Regions from separate parts of the Kocuria sp. ZOR0020 genome, predicted to be linked through region 1. Evidence: riboswitches for the same ligand, from Rfam matches in the RefSeq annotation. Region 1 holds a riboswitch; each other region holds the start of a gene.
What was found. Region 1 has a riboswitch for S-adenosylmethionine ahead of L979_RS03960 (LLM class flavin-dependent oxidoreductase). Riboswitches for the same ligand answer to the same signal wherever they lie in the genome.
Positions count from the first base shown of each region.

Region 2: it holds a riboswitch for S-adenosylmethionine, as region 1 does, so the genes downstream of both, L979_RS13325 (bifunctional o-acetylhomoserine/o-acetylserine sulfhydrylase) here and L979_RS03960 (LLM class flavin-dependent oxidoreductase) in region 1, are expected to answer to the same signal.
Region 3: it holds a riboswitch for S-adenosylmethionine, as region 1 does, so the genes downstream of both, L979_RS08120 (cobalamin-independent methionine synthase II family protein) here and L979_RS03960 (LLM class flavin-dependent oxidoreductase) in region 1, are expected to answer to the same signal.

Region 1 covers NZ_JROX01000054.1:24,927-35,741, reverse strand. The annotation lists gene L979_RS03965 (acyl-CoA thioesterase) at 56-1,045, shown strand; gene L979_RS03960 (LLM class flavin-dependent oxidoreductase) at 1,169-2,590, opposite strand; SAM riboswitch class IV at 2,672-2,786, opposite strand; SAM riboswitch class I at 2,885-3,000, shown strand; gene L979_RS03955 (AMP-binding protein) at 3,011-5,173, shown strand; partial or broken gene L979_RS03950 (O-acetylhomoserine aminocarboxypropyltransferase/cysteine synthase family protein) at 5,214-6,569, shown strand; gene L979_RS03945 (CoA-binding protein) at 6,569-7,072, shown strand; gene L979_RS03940 (5'-nucleotidase C-terminal domain-containing protein) at 7,341-9,923, shown strand; gene L979_RS03935 (ExeM/NucH family extracellular endonuclease) at 9,939-10,815, shown strand, end outside.
Region 2 covers NZ_JROX01000306.1:7-2,265, reverse strand. The annotation lists partial or broken gene L979_RS13325 (bifunctional o-acetylhomoserine/o-acetylserine sulfhydrylase) at 1-1,286, opposite strand, end outside; SAM riboswitch class IV at 1,354-1,468, opposite strand; partial or broken gene L979_RS13320 (CPBP family intramembrane glutamic endopeptidase) at 1,543-2,259, opposite strand, start outside.
Region 3 covers NZ_JROX01000128.1:4,037-14,851, forward strand. The annotation lists gene L979_RS08100 (PaaI family thioesterase) at 1-455, shown strand, start outside; gene L979_RS08105 (TetR/AcrR family transcriptional regulator) at 527-1,180, opposite strand; partial or broken gene L979_RS15070 (flavin monoamine oxidase family protein) at 1,304-2,530, shown strand; partial or broken gene L979_RS08110 (MFS transporter) at 2,531-3,868, opposite strand; gene L979_RS08115 (cobalamin-independent methionine synthase II family protein) at 4,175-5,368, opposite strand; gene L979_RS08120 (cobalamin-independent methionine synthase II family protein) at 5,480-6,688, opposite strand; SAM riboswitch class I at 6,705-6,805, opposite strand; gene L979_RS08125 (acetyl-CoA C-acetyltransferase) at 6,964-8,190, shown strand; gene L979_RS08130 (TetR family transcriptional regulator) at 8,314-8,865, opposite strand; gene L979_RS08135 (gluconokinase) at 8,882-10,411, opposite strand; gene L979_RS08140 (hypothetical protein) at 10,579-10,815, opposite strand, start outside.

The sequences.
Region 1 (10,815 bases):
GACCGCGACCACCCTTCAGCAGCCCACTGAGCAACCATCCGGTAGCTTGAATCCCATGGATTCCGCAAAGACGCCGTCTTCCACCGTGCCCCGCCGCTACACCGAAACCTTGCGTTTCCTGGCTGCTCCCACCGACCTTGGACATTCCGGCACGGTTGACGCCGGCCGGGTTCTGGAGTGGGTGGACAAGGCCGCCTTTGCCGCAGCCACCGCCTGGGCGGGCGCCTACTGCGTGACGGCCTACGTGGGAAACATCCACTTCCGCTACCCGGTTCAGGTTGGCGAGATGGTGGAGGTCACCGGCACAGTTCTGCACACCGGCCGCTCATCCATGCACGTCAGCACCGTGGTCCGTTCAGGTGATCCCAAATCCGGCAAGTTCGAGGAACGCGCCCGCTGCCTGGTGATTTTTGTGGCCGTTGACGACGACGGCAAGGCCACTCCCGTGCCCACCTTCACCCCGCAGACCCTGGAGCAAGAACTGGCACAACAGTACGCACTGGATCGCATCCCCATCCGGGATGAGATCACTGACCTGTTGGCTGCCCAATCCCCTGCCGTCGAAGGTGAGGCCGAGCGTGTGATCTTACGGTTCCTGGCCTCACCCACGGACGTGAACTGGGGCGGGAAGGTCCACGGTGGAATCGTCATGGAATGGATGGACGAGGCCGCCTACCTGTGCGCCACACGCTACTGCGGCAAGGACACCGTGGCGGTGTTCTCCGGCGGCATCCGGTTCCTGCAGCCGCTGCACATCGGGGACATGGTGGAGGTGGACGCCCGCCTGGTTTACACCGGCAACAAGGGCATGCACATCTGGGTGGAGGTCCGCTCCGGGGATCCCAAGGGGCAGGAGCTGGCGGTGACCACCAATTGCATCACCGTCATGGTGGCTCGCGACGACGAAGGCACCTCCATCCCCATCCCCGCCTGGGAACCTGTCACGGATGAGGACAAGCGCCTGTGGCAGCTGGCCCGGGACATGTTGGAGATCCGCGGCCGCGCCCCGGGCAACCGCCTGCCGAACCACATGCTGGAGGATTGAGCCCCTCATCCCCACCCGCCGAGTAGGCCGTTTGATCGCCCCTGACGTAGTCAGCAGCGATCAAACGGCCTACTCGGCGGAGAAGTGGGTGACTCCTACGCGGCGGAGCGGGAGGGGAAAGAGTCAGGCCTGGGCCAGGTCCCGTGCCGGGGTGTTGGCCGTGGTGGGTGCATCCACGAACGCGCCGCGGTACTTGGCCGCCGGGTGGGTGTCCAGCACCTTGGACTGACCGGCACCGTAGAGGTTCTCCCGCAAGGTGGAGCCCTCGTACTCGGTCCGGTAGCGCCCACGCTTCTGCAGCTCAGGCACCACGTAGTCCACGAAGTCCTCGAACGAGCCCGGGGAGACGTGGTACGCCAGGTTGATGCCGTCCAGGCCGCCGTCGTCGATCCAGGTCTCCAGCTGATCCGCCACGGTCTCCGGGGAGCCCACCAGCACCGAACCCATGCCGCCGATCGCGCAGTGAGCGGCGATGTCCCGCCGGGTCCACTCGCGGGACTTGTCCTGCATGGTGAAGGGCGCCAGGAAGGACTGGATGGACTCGGTCTGGACGTACTTGAGCACCTCGTCCTCGTCGAACTGGGACAGGTCCACCCCGGACCAGCCGCCGATGATCGCCTGGGAGGACTCCAGGTTCACGTACTGCAGATAGTCGCGGTACTTGGCCTCGGCCTCGGCGTCGGTCTCATCCACGACGACGGAGAGCATGGCGTAAATCTTCAGGTCGTCCCGGTCACGGCCGGCGTCCTCCACCTTGTCCCGGAAACGATCCGTCATGTATCGGGTCAGATCCGGGCGCAGGGCGGTGATGAAGGCGGCCTCCGCGTGCTTGCCGGCAAAGGCCTGGCCGCGGGAGGAAGCGCCGGCCTGGAAAATCAGTGGAGTGCGCTGCGGGCTGGGCTCGGTCAGGGCGGCTCCGGGCACGGTGAAGTGCTTGCCGTAATGCTGGATGGGGTGGACCAGGTTGGGATCTGCGTACAGACCGCGCTCCAGGTCCTTGACCACAGCACCGTCCTCCCAGGATCCTTCCCAGAGCTTGTAGCAGACGTCCAGGAACTCATCGGCGATCTCGTAACGTAGATCGTGTTCGATCTGGTGCGGCAGCCCCTGGTTCTCGGCGGCCGATGCCAGGTAGGAGGTCACCACGTTGAAGCCCACACGCCCGCGGGTCAGGTGGTCCAGCGTGGCGTACTTACGGGCCAGCGTGTAGGGCTGCTCGTACGTCACAGCGCTGGTCACGCCGAAGCCCAAGCTCTTGGTCACTGCCGCCATGGCGGAGATCTGCATGAAGGGATCGTTGACCGGAACCTGTGCGCCGTCGGCAATGGATGGTGCCGCGGAGTTCTTGTAGACGTCATAGATCCCCACCACGTCCGCCAGGAACAGGGCATCGAACTTGCCGCGCTCCAGGGTCTTGGCCAGGTCCGTCCAGTACTCGATCGTGTTGTACTCGGTGGCCCGCGAGCGCGGGTGACGCCACAGGCCAAAGCTCTGGTGGCCCACACAGGTCATGTCGAATGCGTTGAGGGAAATCCGCTTGCTCAGGCGAGGTCTCCTAGGAGTCTGCTCAGACCCACGCCCCGTGCGCCACCTGCGGTGACCATCCTGCGGGTCCAGCGCTTGGGTACGCCGTACTTGCCACACGCGGTATTGCGTGCGGCCCGATCCTCACCTGGGGCACCCCGCTACGGGAGAGGGTTGCCGTCCGGCCAGCCAGGGCTACGCGCCGGAACTCATGATCGTTCTGGTTCAACAGCATAACGACGACGCAGGTGCCGCGCGAACTCGGCGCTGAACTGATTTGCTCCGGTCCCCGGACTCAGAGTTCAATGACTGTGGTTCCCATCCAGAGCGGCTCAAGAGACCTGGCTCGTCGACGCCGCAGCAACCCTGCAGCCAGCACCGTCACAACCCGCGGTGCCTGCACTCGGTGCTAATGCCAGGACCGATGGAGTGTGATTGCTGATGTCTTCGAGCTTGCCCGCCGCCACCAACCAGAGCGAACAGTCGTTCTCCGATCCGGCGAACCCCACGCCCAATCCGGCGTTGATCTCTGATGATGCCCGGATTGACTTCTGGGCCGCCCAGGCATCCCGCCTGGACTGGGCAGAACCGTGGCACACCACCCACCGCTTCGAGAAACCACAGGTGATCGGTGAGGACCAGGACGGCAACCCCACCTACTCGGTCCCTGAAATCGCCTGGTTTGAAGGCGGCAAGCTCAACGTGGCCCACAACTGCGTGGATCGTCATGTGGAGGCCGGCCGCGGGGACCACGTGGCCCTGTACTTTGAGGGCGAGCCCGGCGACAGGTTGGTCTACACCTACGCTGACCTGCAACGGGAGGTGGCCCGCGCCTCTCACGCCTTGACCGATTTGGGTGTGGTCAAGGGCGACCGCGTGGTAATCTACCTGCCCGTGATCCCGGAGACCGTGATCATGACGTTGGCCTGCGCGCGCATCGGCGCCATCCACTCACTGGTCTTCGGCGGGTTCTCCGCGGAAGCCTTGAAGTTCCGCGTGGAGGACACCGGCGCCAAGGTCCTGGTCACCACCGACGGCCAGAACCGCCGAGGCAAGGTGGTCCCCGTCAAGGTCAACGCCGATGAGGCATACAGCGGGGACAACCAGATCGAGCACGTCGTCGTTGTTCGGCGAACCTGCCGGCCCGGCAACAAGCAACTGGCAGCGGGGACCCGCGGCGCCCGCTCCAACGACGAACTCGAGGTCCCCTGGACCCCCGGGCGGGACGTGTGGTGGCACGACCTCATCAAGGACGCCCCCACCGTCCACACCCCGGAATTCTTTGACGCCGAAACCCCGCTGTTCATCATTTACACCTCCGGAACCACCGGCCGCCCCAATGGCCTGGTGCACACCATGGGCGGATACCTGGTGCAGACCGCCTACACGCACGCCCTGCTCTTCGACCTCCTCCCGGACACGCTCGACGACGACGGCGCCCTGCGCCCCGATGAACTCTCCACGGTCAACGACCCAGCCAAGGTGGATTCCACCGTCCACTGGTGCACGGCTGACCTGGCCTGGGTCACCGCGCACACCTACGAGATCTACGGGCCGCTGGTCAACGGGGTCTCCGAGGTGATTTACGAGGGCACCCCCAACACCCCGCATCCGGGCCGTCATTTTGAGGTGATCGAGCGCTACGGGGTGACCAACTACTACACGGCTCCCACGCTGATCCGCTCCCTGATGGGGGCTTTCCCGCACGGGATCCCGCAGATCTACAACTTCTCCTCCGTCCGGCTGCTGGGCTCCGTGGGTGAGTCCATCAACCCGGAGGCGTGGCGGTGGCTGAGGTCCCAGATCGGGCGAGACCAGGTGCCGTTCGTGGACACCTGGTGGCAGTCGGAGACGGGGTCCTGCGTGGCCTCCCCGCGCCCGCACTATCCGCAATTCGCCCCGCCGGGCACCTTTGCGGCGGGTACCCCGGGCACCTCCCCCAAGCCGGGGTGTGCCACACGTGCCATTCCGGGGGTCCCCGTGCGGGTGCTGGATGAATCCGGTGAGCCGGTGGAAACGGGCCACCAGGGGTTGGCCGTGGTGGACAAGATCGGCCCGTCCATGGCCCGCACCGTGTGGGGAGATCCGCAGCGCTACCTGAGCTCCTACTGGCAGCAGTACGGCGAGCGCGGATGGTTCCTGGCAGGCGACGGCGCCCGACTGGATGACGACGACGATCTCTACATCCTGGGACGCGTGGATGACGTCATCAACGTCTCCGGGCACCGGCTGTCCACCATCGAGATCGAATCGGCGCTGGTCACCCACCCGTTGGTGGTGGAGGCCGGAACCACCCCCGTTGAGGATCCGTTGACCGGGCACGCCGTCCTGGCCTGTGTGGTGTTGACGCCCGCCGGTGCCGAGGTGTCCGCGACCCAACTGCACGATGAGCTGTGCGCCCACGTGACCCGGGAAATCGGACCGATCGCCAAACCGCGCGAGGTCATTGCGGTCCCCGATCTGCCCAAGACCCGCTCCGGCAAGATCACCCGGCGCTTGTTGGCCCAGCTCTACCACAACCAGCCCCTGGGTGATCGCTCCTCACTGCAGAACGAAGAAGCCCTGGATGCCATTGCGGACGTCATGTCTGCTCGGCGATCCTGAACATCAGAGAATCAACCAACCCATCCCACAGGAGGAATGCATGGCTGAGCACCAGTTCGGGTTTCGCACACGCGCCCTGCACGCCGGTGGAACCCCGGATGCCGAACACGGCGCCCGGGCGGTCCCGATCTACCAGACCAGTTCATTCGTGTTCAAGGACGCCGACGACGCCGCCAACCTGTTTGCTCTGTAGAAGTACGGCAACATCTACTCCCGGATCGGCAACCCCACCGTGGCGGCGTTCGAGGAACGGATTGCATCCCTGGAGGGCGGCATCGGCGCCGTCGCCACCTCCTCCGGCATGGCGGCCGAGTTCATCACGTTCGCCGCGCTGTGCGGGTACGGGGACCATGTGGTGGCCTCCTCCCAGCTCTACGGTGGAACGGTCACCCAGCTGGATGTGACCCTGCGGCGCTTTGGGGTGGAAACCACCTTTGTGCGCGGTACTGATCCGGCCGACTACCGCGCGGCCATCACACCGACCACCAAGGCGATTTACACCGAGTTGGTGGCCAACCCCTCCGGTGAGATCGCCGATCTGGAAGGCCTGGCGGCGGTGGCCCATGAGGCCGGGATCCCGCTGGTGGTGGATGCCACGCTGAACACCCCGTACCTGTCCCGGCCGCTGGAGCACGGCGCGGACATCGTGATCCACTCCGCCACCAAGTTCCTGGGCGGGCACGGCACCACCCTGGGTGGTGTGGTGGTGGAATCCGGGCGGTTCAACTGGGGCAACGGGAACTTCCCGCCCATGACCGAGCCCGTCCCCTCCTACAACGGTGTGAGCTGGTGGGGGAACTTTGGCGAATACGGGTTCCTGACCAAACTGCGTTCCGAGCAGCTGCGTGACATCGGACCGGCCCTGGCCCCGCAGTCCGCGTGGAACCTGCTGCAGGGCGTGGAGACCCTGCCGCAGCGCATGGACGCCCACGTGGCCAACGCCCGCTCGGTGGTCGAATGGCTCAACACGGATCCCCGCATCTCCTACGTGAACTACGCCGGTCTGCCGGACCACCCGCATCACGAGCGCGCCGCCAAGTACCTGCCGCAGGGTGTGGGCTCGGTCTTCGCCTTCGGTGTGGCAGCCACGGACGCCTTGAGCGCACGCGAGGTGGGTTCGCGGTTCATCGGCAGCCTGCAACTGGCCTCCCACCTGGCCAACATCGGGGATGCCCGGACCCTGGTGCTGCACCCGGCCTCCACCACCCACCAGCAGTTGACCGCGGAGCAGCTGGCCTCCGGTGGCGTGGGTGAGGACTTGATCCGCATTTCCGTGGGCCTTGAAGATCCCGAGGACATCTTGTGGGATCTGGACCAGGCCTTGACAGCCGCCACCGGGCTCACCGGGGACGGCACCGCATCGTCCACCACCCCTGCCCAGAACGGAGGCAAGTGATGAGCAGCGAACGCACTTGGGTGGGGCCATCTGCCCCCGAACGGTTGAACATCCTGCACGGATCACAGTCCGTGGCGATCGTGGGCATGTCAGACAAGCCCGCCCGCGCCTCCTACTTTGTCTCCACCTACCTCCTGTCCTCCTCCCCCTACAGGGTCTACTTCGTCAACCCGATCCTGGCCGCCAAGGGAGTGGACGTCCTGGGACAACCGGTTTACGCCTCACTGGCGGATCTGCCGGAGGTCCCGGATGTGGTGGATGTGTTCCGCAAGCACGACGACCTCCCGGAAGTCGCCCGTGAAGCCGTGGAGATCGGAGCCAAGACCCTCTGGCTGCAGCTGGGTTCCTGGAACGAGGAAGCCGCTGCCATTGCCGAGGACGCCGGGCTCAACGTGGTCATGGACCGGTGCGTGAAGATCGAACATGCCCGCTTCCACGGCGGCCTGCACCTGGCCGGCTTCAACACCGGGGTGATCTCCTCCAAGCGACAGGTCCTGGCCTGAGCAAACGCATGAGCTGGCCGACCGGCATCACCGGTGCCGTCGTCGTCGTCGTGTGAATTGGGAACGGAAAAGTGCCGCGAACGTTGGGTTCGCGGCACTTTTCCATTCCCAAGTTCTTGAGGGGTATCCGGAAAACCTCTGGTCACCTGGGGTTCACTCGGTCATGATGTGATGTGGCCAACTAACCGGTAACTTGCCCGCTGCCTCCACACCGGGGCATGTGTGACCGGTGACCACGTAGCTCACCACTGACCGAAGGACCTCTCCCATGTCCCGTCGCACCACACCGTCGTTCATCGCTGCCCTGGCGGCCGGAATCCTGACCACCACCTCTTTTGTGGTCCCGGCCTACGCAGATGAGACACCGTCCAACGCCATTGACCTGCTGTACTTCAACGACTACCACGGTCGCTTGGACTCCCGACCGGTCCAGTTCGCCGGTGCCATTGAGTCCGAGCGCACGGAGAGCTCCTTGTTGATCTCCGGTGGCGACAACATCGGCGCCTCCGAGTACACCTCCGCCTCCCAGCAGGACAACCCCACCCTGGACATGCTCAATGCCCTGGACCTGGATGTCTCTGCCGTGGGCAACCACGAGTTCGACCAGGGCCGCGATGACCTCACCGGCCGTGTGACGGACCGCGCGGATTTCCCGTACCTGGCAGCCAACGTGCGCGTGGGCGATGCCAACGGCCCCTTGCTCATGGAAGGCGAGGGCCATGACGGCAGCGGCGCTTACGACCTGTTCGAGCGCGACGGAGTGACCATTGCCGTGATCGGGGCCGTCACGCAGGCCACGCCGGAGAAGGTGGCGCCCTCCGCCGTCGCCGGTCTGGTGTTCACCGACCCCGTGGCAGAGGTCAACGCCGTGGCCGATCAGCTGGAGGCGGACGGCACCGCTGATGTGATTGTGGCCGCCTATCACGACGGCTCCGCCACGGAGGCCCAGGCCGCCACCGACCGGTTCTGGACGGAGACCTCCCCCAACGTGGATGTGATCTTTGGCGGGGACTCCCACGCGGAGTACAACCTGACCCAGGACGTCGACGGCGACGGCACCCCCGACCGTGCGTACATGCAGACCGGTTCCTACGGGGCGAACGTGGGCAAGGTGTCCTTCACCTACGATTCCACCACCGACTCGATCGACCTGACCAGCACCCTGACACCCACCTCCCAGATTGTGGCCGGACGCAGCGAGGACGAGCTGGTGGCCGCCTACCCACGGGTGGCCCAGGTCAACACCATTGTTGACTCCGCCGTGGCGGTGGCCAATGAGATCGGTTCCACCCCCGCCGGTGAGATCTCCGCGGACATCACCACCGCTTTCGGCGCCAATTCCTCCGGAGCCGTGGTGCGCGATGACCGCCAGAACGAATCCGCCCTGGGCAATCTGATCGGCCAGGCCTTCCGCAACGAGCTGGCCGACTCCCACGGAGTGGACATCGGCCTGATCAACCCGGGTGGCATCCGCAATGAGTTCTACTATGCGGACAACCCGGCCGAGAGCATCGACGGCGACCGCGACGGCGTGGTCACCGAGGCCGAGATCAACAACGTGTTGCCGTTTGCCAACAACATGAACACCATCGATCTCACGGGCGCCCAGTTCAAACAGGTCCTGGAACAGCAGTGGCAGCCGGCCGGAGCATCGCGGGCGTTCCTGCACCTGGGGCTCTCGGAGAACGTGCAGTACACCTTTGACGAATCCCGTCCCGCCGGTGATCGCATCACCTCCATCATGGTGGATGGCGCGCCCATTGATCCGGCCGCCACCTACACCGTGGCTTCCGTGTCCTTCCTGCTGGATGGTGGCGATGGCTTCACCGCCTTCACGGAAGGCACCAACTTCACGGACACCGGCCGGATCGACCGTGAGGTGTTCTCCGACTACCTGGGTGAGGCTTCTGCCTCGGCTCCGGTGGCTCCGCAGTTCGACCGCCGTGCGGTGAACCTCTCCAACGTTCAGACCCAGGGCAACACGGTGAGTTTTGACCTCAAGGAGCTCAACATGACCTCCTTGGGTGCACCGGCCAACAGCCAAGTGCAGATCCGCAAGGGTGGTGCCAACGGTGAGGTGATTGCTGAGACACCGGTCAGCGGTGAGGCCACCCGCGGTGCGGATGGCCTGATCGGCGGCACCGCTTCCGTGTCCTTTGACCGCACCCGCCTGGGTGGCGAACAGGCCTATCTGACGGTTGAACCGGCAGGCACGGCCATGCTACTGACCGACTCCGTCCTGGGTCAGGCCACTCCCGTGGACCCCGAATCGGAGACCGTGACCTTCACCGATGTGTCTGAAGGCATGCAGCACTACGAGCACATCATGTGGATGGCCCAGAACGGAATCTCCCGCGGGTGGGTCAACCAGGACACCGGGACCGCCGAGTTCCGCCCGCTGCAGCCCGTCAACCGGGATGCCATGGCTGCCTTCCTGTACCGCATGGCTGGTGAACCGGAGGTGACCCTTCCGGAGAACTCCCCGTTCACGGATGTGACGCCGGGTCAGGCGCACTACAAGGCCATCGTGTGGGCCCAGCAGGAAGGAATCGTCCAGGGCTGGGCGGACGGCACCTTCCGCCCCACACAGCCGATCGCCCGTGACGCGATGGCTGCTTTCCTCTACCGCATGGCCGGAGAACCGGCAGTTGACCTGCCCGCAACCTCTCCGTTTGTTGACGTCAACGCGGACATGCAGCACTACAAGGCCATGGTTTGGATGTCCCAGACGGGGCTCTCCACCGGCTGGGAGGACGGCACCTACCGTCCATTCAGCCCCACCAACCGTGACGCCACCGCAGCATTCCTGCACCGGTTCGACCAGCAGTTCGACCTGACCATCGGAAACTGACAGGCAGGAAACACCGTGAACAACTCCAAGCACTACTGGACCCTGCCCGCAGCCACCCTGATGGCCGTCCCTGCCGCCCTGGCCTTCACCACCCCCGTGGTGGCAGCCCCGCAGGACACTGCAACTGGTACGGACGGCCACGTTGTGATCAACGAGGCCTACGTCAACGGCGGATCCACCAGTGCCGCCTACACCCACAAGTTCGTGGAGCTCTACAACCCCACGGATTCACCGGTGGACCTGACGGGGTGGAGCCTGCAGTACCGTTCCGCCACCGGCACGGCTGCCTCCAACAACCTGGTCGCCCTCTCCGGGAGCATCCAGCCCGGAGAACACTATTTGGTGGCCGGCGGATCCAATGGCACCACGGGCCAGCCCCTGCCCCAGGCCGACCTGGACGCCGGGAACCGGTTGAACCCGGCCGGTACCCGTGGCACCTTTGTGCTCTCCGAGACCGCAACGGCCCTGACCCTCCCCACAGGCTCCGTCACCGGCAACGACGACGTGGTGGACCTTTTGGGATACGGCACCACCAACACCTTTGAAACTGCGGCGGCACCTGCCCCCACCTCCAACGCGGATGCGCGGTCCTTGAACCGCACCGACGGTGTGGACACGGACAACAACGCTGCGGATTTCACGCTGTCTGACCAGGTCACACCGCAATCAGGTGTTGACGACGCCCAAGTTCCGGAACCGAGTGGTTCCCCCACGGCATCGCCGTCGTCGGAGCCGAGTGCCGAACCCACTGCTGAGCCGACCACCCAGCCCGGTGAGCTGCTGAGCATCGCACAGATCCAGGGCACCGGGGACACCACGCCGTACCTCAACCAGACCGTGCGCACCCGCGGCGTGGTCACGGCGGTCTACGCCACCGGTGGCCTCAACGGCT
Region 2 (2,259 bases), on a different contig from region 1:
ATGTGCTCGAGCCCCACGGAGAGGCGGACAAAGCCCGGCTGCACCCCGGCATCGGCCTGCTCCTGTGCGCTGAGCTGGGCGTGGGTGGTGGAGGCCGGGTGGATCACCAAGGAGCGGACGTCCCCGATGTTCGCCACGTTGGAGTGCAACACCAACGCATCGGCAAAGGCCTGACCGGCGGCAGCCCCTCCTGTGAGCTCGAATCCCACAATGGACCCGGCCCCCTGGGGCAGGTACTTCTGCGCGGTGGTGAACCACGGGGAGGATTCCAGTCCGGCGTAGGTGACGGACACGACGTCGTCGCGCCCCTGCAGCCACTGTGCCACCGCTGCGGCATTGGAGACGTGGCGGTCCATGCGCAGGGACAGCGTTTCAATGCCCTGTTCGATCAGGAAGGCGTTGAAGGGTGCAATGGAGGCACCTAGGTCACGCAACAGTTGGGTGCGGACCTTGAAGGCGTAGGACACGTTGGCTCCGAATGGGCCATCGGCACCGAAAACCTCTCCGAACACAATGTTGTTGTAGGACGGATCCGGGGTGACGAACTCGGGGAACCGGTCCGGGTACCGGGTGTAGTCGAAGTTCCCGGAGTCCACCACGAACCCGCCGATGGACGTCCCGTGCCCACCCAGGAACTTGGTGGCCGAATGCACCACCACATCCGCACCCCATTCGATGGGGCGCAGCAGGTACGGGGTGGCCACCGTGTTGTCCACGATCAGCGGCACCTCGGCAGCATGAGCGGCCTCCGCCACGGCCTGGATGTCCAGGACATCTCCACGCGGGTTGGGGATGGTTTCTGCAAAGAACGCCTTGGTGTTGGGCTGCACGGCTGCGGCCCACGCTTGCGGGTCCGCCGGTTCGGTCACAAAGGTGACCTCAATGCCCAGTTTGGCCAAGGTGTACTTGAACAGGTTGAAGGTTCCGCCGTAAAGAGAGGCACTGGCCACAACGTGGTCACCGCTACCGGCGATGTTCAAGATCGCATACGAGGTGGCCGCCTGCCCGGAAGCAACCATGACCGCAGCAACACCGCCCTCCAGGGAGGCCACACGGTTCTCCACCACTTCCACGGTGGGGTTGGTCAAGCGCGTGTAAATGGGGCCGAGTTCCTGCAGCGCAAAACGGCCGGCGGCGGTGGCGGAGTCGGGAAACACAAAGGACGTGGTCTGCTGGATGGGCAGCGCCCGCGCGCCGGATCCGGGATCCGGGGCCTGTCCGGCGTGGATCTGACGGGTTTCGAAGTTCCAGCCTGCGGGGTTGGCCGGGGTGGGAGAGTCGCTCATCGGTGGCTCCTGGTCTCAGGGGTCGTGAGCCGGGCCCGGCACGGTCCCAGTGCCACCCCGGGTCCGCGACCCGCGCTTGCCGGAACACGTTTGTATCCGGCCCGGTCCTCACCCAGGGCACCCCACCGCGGTTGGAGGGTTGCCGGCCAGCAAGCTGGGGCTTGACGCTGGCTCTCGTGACCGCCTTCATTCTCCGGTGTGGGCGGAGTGATCTGCAACCCGGATCACGACGACGCCCCCGGTGTGACCCCGGATCTCAGCCGAAGAACCAGGCTCCTGCCAAGAACCCCACGGCATCCAGCAGGAAGTGGGCAATCACCAGCGGCATGATCCGTCCCGTGCGCCGGTAGATCCACAGGAACACCAGCCCCATGACCACGTTGCCCAACGCCGGGCCTAAGCCTTGGTAGAGGTGGTAGCTGCCGCGCAGCAGCGCCGTACCGATCAGCACCATCGGCCAGCTCCAGCCCACCCGCAGCAGACGGTCGGCCAGGAAGGCCACCACAATGACTTCCTCCACCAGGGAGTGCCGCAGAGCCTGGGCCACCAACAGCAGGATGTTCCACCACTCGGTTCCCCCGGCATTGGTGGTCAGTTCCGCCGTGATGCCCAGCGCCCTGCCGGCTTGGTAGAGCCCCAAGGTGCCCAGACCCATCACCAGGAACAGCAGTGCACCCAGTGCCAGGTCAGGCAGTGGTGCTTTGAAGTCCAGGCCTATCCGGCGGACCACGGTCCTGAGCTGACCGGCAGAACCTGCCAGGAAGTACAGCGCCAACACCACCGGAACAAAAGCCAAGACGATGGTGAGCACCTGGCGCAGCACATCAAAAACCGGGGAGGCACTCATGACCCGGTTCATGGTGGCCTGGGAGTCGGCAATCCCAGTGGTGGTGGCAGCTTCCGCCAGGCTGAGCACCGACCACAGGGCACTGGCACCCACGGAAACACCCAGCACCACCAGGATCTGCAACCA
Region 3 (10,815 bases), on a different contig from region 1:
CAGCACCCGCTTCCGCTTCTGATGGCGCTGGGCTGGAGAAGATCCGTGCCCTGGCTTCCGCAAAGGACCCCGTCCCGGTGCTCAACAGCCATCCCGGTCAGCTGGATGAACGGCTGGGGGTCACCTATCTGGAGGCATCCAAGGACCGAGTGGTGGCGCGCATGCCGGTGGAGGGCAACCGGCAACCCATGGGGCTGCTGCACGGTGGTTCCACCATTGCCCTGTGCGAGTCGGTGGCCTCCATTGGCGCCTTCCTGCACGGCGCCGAGTTGGGCAAGGCGGCCGTGGGGGTGGACGTGAACGCCACGCACCACAAGTCGGCCGCATCAGGTTTTGTGACCGCAACGGCCACCCCCATCAGGATGGGAAAGACGGCCACGAGTCACGAGGTCGTCGTCGTCGATGATGCCGGTGAGCGCGTCTGCACGGCCCGCATCACCTGCTTCCTGAAGTGACCCCTCTGCCGAGACCGAGGTTTCTGCCCGATGCGTGCCGGTGAACCGGGCGGAAACCTCGGTCTCGGCGGTCAGAGGAGGGTGCGGAATCCTGTCAGCAGGGCTTCCAGGGCGAGTTCGAAAGCCTGGTCCGCACCTTCGGCCGGGTCAGCGGTCCGGACAGCGACGACGCCCGTGAAGGTGGGTGCCAACTCCGCCAACTTGCCGGGGTTGAACAATCCGCCGGGGGCCGTGGCGTCGTAGGCGGAGCCGAACAGCAGAGACTCCACGGCCACGATCATGTTGACCACCTGGCCCGGTGGGAATCCCGCAGTGACCAGAGCGGCTGCCACGGATTCATACATGCACAAGGTGTGCGGGGCATCGGCCACCGGCAACACCGCCATCACCGGGATCAGCTCCACATTGCGGGCGTAGACCTCTCGGTAGGACCGGGCCCACAGCGTGAGCGCCTGATCCCAAGGCAGCGTGCCAAAGCCGCTGCAATCAATCTCCGCATTCAACGCATCCTGGACGCCCAGCAGCACGTGGTGTTTGGACGGGGTGTGGTTGTAGAGCGCGGAGACGGAGACCCCCAGGTCAGAGGCCAACGCGGACATGGTCAGTGCCTTGACCCCGCGGGTGTGGATGATCTTGGTGGCGGCCGAGGTGATGCGCTTGGGGCTCAGAACAGCGGAGGTGGGGCGGCCGCGTCGTCGTGCTGTTGCTGCCGGTTCCTGCTTCACGCGGTTGCTCCAGGTGGCTGTGGTGGTGGGTTGCTTGTGGGTAAAAAGTACCCGGCCGGGGGTTGACGCAATTGTCCTCCTACGCCTTAATGAATCACATTCATTTTAAGTGAAGGAGGCCACATGTCAGATCAGAGGACCCTGGGCAGCGTTGAGGCGATCGAGCGTGACGTGGTGGTGGTGGGTGCGGGACCGGCAGGGCTCATGGCCGCTCGCACCCTCCAGGCTGCAGGCAAGTCCGTGGCCGTTCTGGAGGCTCGTGACCGTGTGGGCGGCCGAACCTGGTCCCGGGTGATTGACGGCGCCTTCCTGGAAATCGGAGGCCAGTGGGTCTCTCCGGATCAGACCGAACTATTGGGGTTGATCCATGACCTGGGGCTGGAAACATTTGCCCGGCACCGTGACGGGGATTCGGTCTACATTGCCCCGGACGGCTCCAAACACACCTACACCGGGCCCACCTTCCCCGCCGGTGAACAGACCATTGCGGAGATGGAACGGCTGATCGGGATCCTGGATGACCTGGCCGCGGAACTGGGAGCCACTGAGCCCTGGGCACATCCCAAAGCCCGCGAGCTGGACACCGTTTCTTTCCACCACTGGCTGCGTGAGCTCTCCGAGGACGAGGCGGCGTGCAACAACATCGGCATCTATGTGGCCGGGGGCATGCTGACCAAGCCCTCCCATTCCTTCTCCACCCTGCAGGCCGTGCTTATGGCAGCCTCCGCAGGGTCCTTCTCCAACCTGGTGGACGAGGACTTCATCCTGGACCGCCGTGTGGTGGGTGGCATGCAGTCCGTCTCGGAAAAGATGGCCGAGCAGCTGGGGGAGGACGCCGTCTTCCTGGACACTCCCGTGCGCACCATCCAGTGGGGTGGTCCTGAGGACACGTACGCCGAGTACGTTCCCGGCGCGGGGGTCACCGTGTGGTCGGAGACGGTCACCGTGAAGGCCCAGCAGGTGATTGTGGCGGTTCCGCCGAACCTGTACTCCCGCATCTCCTTTGAACCCCCGCTGCCGCGCCTGCAGCACCAGATGCACCAGCACCAATCGCTGGGCATCGTGATCAAGGTCCATGCGGTTTACCCAACCCCGTTCTGGCGTGACAAGGGTCTGTGCGGAACTGGATTCGGAGCCGCCGAGGTGTCCCAGGAGGTGTATGACAACACCAACCACGGGGACACCCGCGGCACACTGGTGGGCTTTGTCTCTGATGAGAAGGCAGATGAGGTCTTCAAACTGCCTGCCGAGCAGCGCAAGCAGCGCATCCTGGAAAGCCTCTCCCACTATTTGGGGGAGGAGGCACTGACCCCGGAGGTCTACTACGAATCCGACTTCGGCTCGGAGGACCTCTTCCACGTGGAGGTCACGGCCCTGGTCCGACTTGCGCACCATGGAAACGGCGATCAGGGAGACCAAGCTGATGGCGGCCATGTAGATGCCGATCATCCACCCCTGGCCCGTCTGGTTCAGGATCAGCTGCGCAATCATGGGGGCAAAGGCGCCACCGATGATCGCCCCGAACGCGTAGCCGATGGACACTCCGGAGTAACGCACGCGGGCCGGGAACATCTCCGCGTACATGGCCGACTACGGTCCGTAGGAGGGGCCCAGGCCGATGGTCAGCAGGAAGATCGCGGCGGCGAACAGCGGCAGGGAGGCCGTGTCCAGCAGGAACCACATGGGGATGGACCACAGGATCAGGATGACGTAGCCGATCTGGAAGGTCAGGCGGCGTCCGATGCGGTCGGAGATGTAACCACCGAACATGGTGAAGATCAGCCAGCCCACACCGCCCACCAGGGAGGCGATCAAGGTGTCCGTGCGTTCCATGCCCAATGTCCTGGTGCCGTAGGAGGCGAAGAAGGCGATCACCATGTAGCCCAGGGCGTTGTTGCCGGCAAAGATGAATGCGGCCAGGCTGACCTCGCGCTTGTGGTTCTTCACAAGCTGCCCCAGGGGAGCGGAGGATTCGGCCTTGCGCAGCTGCATCTCCTTGACACGGGGGATTCATCCACGGTCATACGGATCAGATAGCCCACCACAATCAGCACCACGGAGGACAGGAACGGAACGCGCCAACCCCAGGCCTCAAACTGTTCGGGGGTGAGCATGGAGGTCATCAGGAACATGAAACCGGTGGCCAGCAGCATGCCCAGGGGCACGCCCACCTGGGGGTAGGCGCCGAACGAGCCGCGCTTGTGCCGCGGTGCGTGTTCCACGGCCATCAGCGCGGCACCGCCCCATTCGCCACCCGCGGAGAAGCCCCGCAGGATGCGCAGAAACATCAAAAGGATGGGCGCCCACAAGCCGATGGTGGCGTAGGTGGGCAGCAGGCTGATCAATGTGGTGGCGCCACCCATGCCCACCAGGGTGATCACCAGAACCACCTTGCGTCCGAACTTGTCACCCACGTGCCCAGCCACAATGGCGCCCAGCGGGCGGAACAGGAAGCTGATGCCCAGAGATGCCCAGAGATGCCCATGAGGCCACCTGGGCCATGGCTGCGTTTTCCTCGCCCAGCGGGTTGAAGAAGTGGGTGGCCAGGATGAAACCTGCAGCCTGCGCGTAAATGTAGAAGTCGTACCACTCGATGGTGGTACCCACCAGTGTGCCCGCAAGGACCCTCTTCTCCTCGCGAGTCATCTCATGGCCGTGTGTGGAGCCAGAGCTCGCCGTAGTGCTCATGGATCTCTTCCGTGAGGTGGGGGCGAGGCCGCCCCGATTTACTTACCGATTGATCGGTAATTAACGGCATACTAAGCGGCGCTGTGATGGCTGTACCAGTATTCGGCACATCAGATACGATTTTCTTTGGTGGACGCGGAGGGGCGCTCCACGCCGTCGTCGTGACCTCACTAAAGCGCCGAGTAGGCCTTTTGATCGCTCCTCAGCGCTCAGGGGCGATCAAAAGGCCTACTCGGCGGGTGTGGCGGGTGTGGCGGGTGTGGCCCGGTCGGCTGGGGCCCGAGTGGTGGGGAGGGGACCGGGGGATCAGAACAACCGCCAGGTTGCGATCCGCGCCCCCTCCACCAAGGTTTCCAACTTGGCGGCAGCAATCTGCGGGTGAACCCGGCCGCCCAGCCCGCAGTCGGTGGAGGCGATCACGCGCTCCGGGCCCACAGCAGAAGCAAAGCGCTCGATCCGGTCGGCCACGAGCTCCGGGTGCTCTACCACGTTGGTGGCGTGGGAGACCACACCGGGGATGATGACCTTGTCAGCGGGCAGTTCCAGGTCCTTCCAGATTTTCCACTCGTGTTCGTGGCGCACGTTGGCGGCTTCGAACGAGTAGGCCCCGGCGTTGATCTCCAGCATGAGTTCGGCGATGTGACGGAACTCGATGTCCGTGGTGTGCGGACCGTGCCAGGAGCCCCAGCACAGGTGGAACCGCACCTGCTCGGCAGGGATCCCTTCCAGGGCGGTGTTGATGGCATCCACTCGCTTCCGGGTGAAGGCAAGGTAGTCCTCCACGGTGGGTTCGGGGTTGATCTGGTCCCAGTTCTCCGCAATGGAGGGGTCATCGATCTGCACGATCAGCCCCGCGTCCGTGATGGCCCTGTACTCCTCACGCATGGCTTGGGTGCAGGCGGCCAGGACGTCGTCCTCGTTGCCGTAGTGGTTGTCCTCAAGGCGCGCGCAGGATCCGGGGGAGAGCGCAGCCAGGTAGCCCTGCGTGGCCCCGGACTTGTCCATGGCGGCCTTCAGATTGGCGATGTCGCGCTGCACAGCCTCCTGGCCGACGTAGCGGATGGGCCCGTTGAACACCGGGAACGGTGCCGGTTTGCCGGTGAAGATTCCCGACGACGGGTCCTGGTACGCCTGCGCAAACTTCCCCCAGTCGCGGCGATCCCCAAAGCTGGTGAGTTTCACGTTTCCGGGTTCGGAACGGTGGACGGGCTGGTCGGCCAAGGTGCGGGTACCGGGGGCCAGCCCGTCCAGGCGGGCAAAGATGTAGTGCCACCAGGCGCCGTAGTCCACGTCTTCAGCCATGGCGTGGCCGTATTCGCCGTCGTTGACGACGTCGATCCCCACCTCCGTCTGGCGGGCCACCACCTGGTCCACTGCGGTGGCCAACAGGCGGTCGTAGTCCTGCCCGGCAACGCGGGCTTTTGCGGCGTCGATCAGGTCCCGGGTGCGGGGAAGGGAACCGGCGTGGGTGGTCAGGATGCGGTTTGTTGAGTGCTGCATGAAAGTCTCCAGGTGTGTGTCAATGCTGCCGAGTAGGCCGTTCGATCGCCGCTCAGCGCTCAGGGGCGATCAAACGGCCCACTCGGCGAAGAAGAAAGGGAGGGGGGTGGATCAGAAGAGGCGCTCGGTGGCCAGGCGGGCGCCTGCCGTGAGGGACTCCAGCTTGGCGAATGCGATCTGCGGGTGCAGGCGTCCGCCCAGACCACAGTCGGTGGAGGCCACCACGCGCTCGCGGCCCACAGCGGAGGCGAAGTTCTCAATCCGGTCCGCCACCAGCTCCGGGTGTTCCACCACGTTGGTGGAGTGGGAGACCACACCGGGGATGATCACCTTGTCATCGGGCAGATCGGCCTCAGCCCACAGCTTCCACTCGTGGGCGTGACGCACGTTGGCAGCCTCGAAGGAGTAGCCACCGGCGTTGATGGACAACAGCGGTTTGAGCAGGTGCTTGAGTTCCAGGTCCGTGGTGTGCGGGCCGTGCCAGGATCCCCAGCACAGGTGGAAGCGGATCTGGTCCTGGGGCAGCCCGCGCAGTGCGTGATTCAGGGCCTCGATCCGCAACTGGATGAACCCCAGGTAGTCCTCCACGGAGGGTTCGGGGTTGATTTGGTCCCAGGATTCGGCGATCGACGGGTCATCGATCTGCACGATCAGTCCCGCGTCCGTGATGGCCTTGTACTCCTCACGCATGGCATCGGCGCACGCGTAGACCAACTCCTCATCGGTCTTGTAGTACTCGTTGGTCACCCGCGCACAGGAGCCCGGGGACAGTGCCGCCACAAAACCCTGGGTGGCGCCGGTGTGCTCCAATGCGGACTTCAGATTGCGAATGTCCGCGGCCACCGCCTCCTGACCCGTGTAGGTCAGCGGACCGGTGATCTTGGGTTGCGTGACGGCCTTGCGCGCGGTCAGGATTCCCGACGACGGATCCTCGTATGCCTCCCTGAACCTCTCCCGGTCACGGCGGTCCGTGAAGGTGGTCAGCACAATGTTGCCCGGGGAGGAACGGTGTTTTTCCGTGGTGGCCCAGCGGTCCTCGTCGGAAGGGCTCAATCCGCCCAGACGGGAGAACGAGTAGTTCCACCACGCCCCGTAGTCCACGGAGGAGGACATGGTGTGCCCGTATTCGCCGTCGTTGACGACGTCGATCCCCAGCTGGCGCTGCTTGGCCACGATGTCCACAACACCCTGCTGCATGGTGCTCACCAACTGGTCCCAGGTGATGGACCCGTCCTGGTAGGCCTGATTGGCTTCCAACAGCTCCGGAGTACGGGGCAGGGAGCCCACGTGTGTGGTTTGGATGTGGTCAGAATTCAGCATGCGTGATTGCACGTCCTTTCCATCGGCCCTGGCGGGAGCACCTTGACTGACCAGCGGGTCACATCATGGTTGCTGCGACGTCAACGAGCCAGGTCTCTAAGTCGCTCTTGATGGGTAACGGGCTCATCCTGTCACGCAGAACACATCAGATGCCAAACTGGACGTCACATGACTGTTGGTGAGTCTCAGGCACAGCACGGGTGAGGCCACCAGCCCTGTACAGCACACCAGCCTTGTACGGCACACCAAGCACGATGACGTGCAGGAGGAGACCCATGACCCACCACCTGAACCACGGATCTGCCGCCGCCGGGGAGACCGACGGCACGGACGTTGTGATCCTGGGCGGAGCACGTACACCGCAAGGGAAGCTTTTGGGGCAGTTGGCCTCCCTGCAGGCCACTGACCTGGGGGCTCACGCCATCCAGCACGCCTTGGAGCGTTCAGGAGTGTCAGGGGCGCAGGTTGAGCACTTGATCATGGGGCACGTGGTGCAGGCCGGGTGCGGGCAGAACCCCGCCAAGCAGTCAGCGGTCAAGGCAGGTTTTCCCATGACAGTGCCGGCAGTGACCGTCAACAAGGTGTGCCTCTCCGGCTTGGTTGCGGTCACGGATGCCGCCCGCATGATCCGGGCGGGGGAGGCGCATGTGGTGGTGGCCGGCGGCCAGGAGTCCATGACCAACGCACCCCACCTTCTACCGGGGTCCCGCCAAGGAACCGCCTATGGCAACGTGACCATGATCGACGCCGTGGCCCACGACGGCCTAGTGGATGCAGCGGAGAACATTGCCATGGGTACCCTGACGGAGCGCGGCAACTCGCAACGCGGCCTGACCCGCCAGTCCCAGGACCAGGTTGCCGCTCGCTCCCACCAGCTGGCCGGGACGGCGGCGGCGGCCGGGGTGTTCGCCCAGGAGATCGCTGCCCTGCAGATTCCCCAGCGCAAGGGAGAGCCCGTGACCGTGGATGCGGACCAGGGGATCCGCCCGGATGCCACGGCAGAGTCTCTTGCCGGACTACGTCCGGCTTTTGGTGCTGATGGCACCATCACGGCCGGCAATTCTTCCCCACTGTCCGACGGCGCCTGCGCCCTGGTGCTGGCCTCCCGCAGCTGGGCGGAGGAAAAGGGTTTGTCCTGGTTGGCCGCGGTGGGTGCCTCCGGACAGGTGGCCGGCCCGGACAACTCCCTGCACTCCCAGCCGTCACAGGCCATCAAGAGCGCTGTGGACAAGGCCGGATGGGGCGTGGCCGACCTGGACTTCGTGGAGATCAACGAGGCCTTTGCCGCCGTGAGCCTGCAGTCTTTGGCTGACCTGGGTTACCCGCTGAAGCAGACCAACATTCACGGTGGCGCCATTGCACTGGGCCATCCCATTGGTGCCTCCGGGGCACGGTTGGCTCTCACTGCGGCCTTGGAACTGTCACGTCGTGGCCACGGAAAAGCAGCTGTGAGCTTGTGCGGCGGGGGTGGACAGGGCGAGGCCCTGCTGTTGTACCGCTGAGTAAACGGAATGCCGCGAATCGGGGCAGTTCCAGCGGATCGGGGAAGTGTCCAGCGGGTCCGGGCATTGAAGCGGTGCCGGTGAACAAGCCGTCAAACAAGCCAGGCCGTCCGAAAGCCTGGCTCAGGCCTTGGCCGCAGCCGCCCTCACAAGATGCTCCAGACCCCAGGTGAACTCGCGTTCAAATCGGTCAGCCACAGCGGTGGCGGAGGGCTGATTCCGGGTGTCCGCTGCCGCAAGGGCCTGGGCGGTCTGCTGCGTCAGGACCGAGCCCAGGACCCACCGCACCAAGTTCTGGGCCGCGGCAGCCGAGTCACTGACCCCCAAGCTTTCCAACTGTGCCGCCAACTCAGGGGCTGGTGGCAGGTACAGGGGTTGGTCGGCGTGGGCCACCGCCACGATCTCGGCACCGTCACGCACGGCCATCAGCCGCCGCCGGAACTCGGCCAGGACCCGGGCGGGTTCTGACGGCCAGGTGGGGGCGCCGTCGTTCGGGTTCAGGATGCGTTGAGCCACGGCAATCAACAGTTCTTGTTTGTTGGCCACGTGCCAGTAGAGCGCACCTGCCTGAACGCCCAGTTCCGTGGCCACGCGACGCATGGACAGATCTCCCAAGCCGTAGTCACCGGCCACTGTCAAAGCGGCATCCACCACCTGGTCGCGAGTCAATGGCACAGCGGAAACCTTGCCCTCACGCAGACACCAACTGGGTGTAGGCCTCCTGGTAACGCTGGGCTAGGTCCTCCCAGTGGCGGCGGTGTTTGCTCTTGGGCTTGAAGGTCTGGCTGCGCGGTGCTTCCACCGGCTCAGTGTCCGGGGAGAGCACTTCTTGGGCCATGATGGCGGTCCCGCGCAGCGTGGAACGTTTGAACGTGGCCTGGATGGTTTCCCTGCCCAGTTGATCCGCCAGAAGTTGCTGGATCCCGGGCACGTTCTGTGACACACCGCCGGTGGTGACCAGACGTTCGACGTCGCCGGCGGCCTCCTTCAATTGTTCGGCCACACGGCCCAGGGACACCACAATCCCCTCCATCACGCCGCGGACCATGTCCTGCGGTTCCGTGGACGCGGTGATGCCCACGGCATGTGCTTGTGCGCCACCCACCCAGCCGGTGGAGCGCTCGCCGCTGAGGTAGGGCAGGAACACGGGCACGTCCTGGGAGTAGGCCTGGGTGGCCACGTCTGCCACTTCGGTTCCCTCCGGGAGCCTGAAGGTGCGTTCGGCCCAGTCCACCGCACGTCCGACGTCGTTGATGGCCCCACCCAACAGGTAGCGGTGGTCATCCACCCGGTAGCACCACAGCCCCGCGGGGATCTCCTCCGGAGCGCTGTGCAGCATGACCCGCATGGCACCGGAGGTGGACATGGAGGTCACCACGGTGGAGGAGTCCCGGCCTCCGGCTCCCACGTTCTGGGCCAGACCGTCTGCAATGGGGGCAAACCACTTGGCGTCCTTGAGGGCCGGCCAGCGCTGGGTGATACCTGCCGGCACCTCCAGGATGGGTTGTGTGGGCCGGGCGATCAGGGACAGGTGGGAGAGGTCGATCTGGGCCAGCTCCAGCATGCGCTCGGACCAGTTGCCCGTGTGCCGGTCCTGCAGGCCGCTCCACGCGGCAATGGCGGTGCCTGCCCGGGCCTTGCCCAGCAGGCGGATGTGGAAGTACTCACCCAGGGAGACCCACCGCTTGGCCTGCGCAAAGATCTCCGGTTCGTGCTCCCGCAACCACCGGAATCGTGGGGCCAGGTAAGAGGTGTGAAGTCGTGCGCCGGTCAGCTGCTGAAGTTCGTGTTCACCCACCTCGGAGCGCAGTTGTGCCAGCTGAGGTGTACTGCGGGAATCGGCGTAGGTGTAGCAGGGGCTGGTGGCGCGGCGGTTGGCGTCCACTCCCACCACGGAGGAGGCGAAGGTGTCAATGGCCACGCCCTTGACCCGGCCGATCAGCTCCTTCCGGGAACCGATCACCACGTCAATGATGGTGCCGAGTTCCTCCACCACCTGATCGGGGTCGATCACACTCTTGCCGCCGCTTCCGGTGGTGAAGGCGTGCGGAATCTTGTGCCGGTAGCCGCGAACCGGAACACCCTCAGCGTCATGCAGACTCCCGCGGCTGGCCGTTGAACCAACATCCAATGCCAGCACCAGCGGGTCCACGGCTTTGGCCAGGGGAACCGCAAAGTCGATGTCGTCGTCGGTCTTGGGAGGGTTGGCGGACTTGGCCACGGCAGCGGTCCTTCGGGCGTCGGCGGTGTGGGTCAACGCAGGGGGCCGGGCCGACTCTTGCGGTCGACCCGGCCCCCGGTCGTGACGTCCATGCTATCCAGACGGCACCGTCACCGGCGCCATCCGCATCTGAGGCGGCACAAAATTGCCACGGTAAGTGGCGCTGATCAGGCCAAACCTGCAGCACGACGACGACGCGATGCCGTCACCCGGTTGACGATGATCAACACGATGCCCACCAGGAAGAGCAGGCCACCCAGCAGGATGCCGCCCAAGATGCCCACGGCACCTCCCACCAGGCCGCTGATATTGGCCTTGGCCACGTAGAGGTCGCTGCTGGCAAGCCCCGAGCAATAGATGTCGTACTCGCCTGCATCCGCGGAGGTGAAGGTACCCAGCACGGT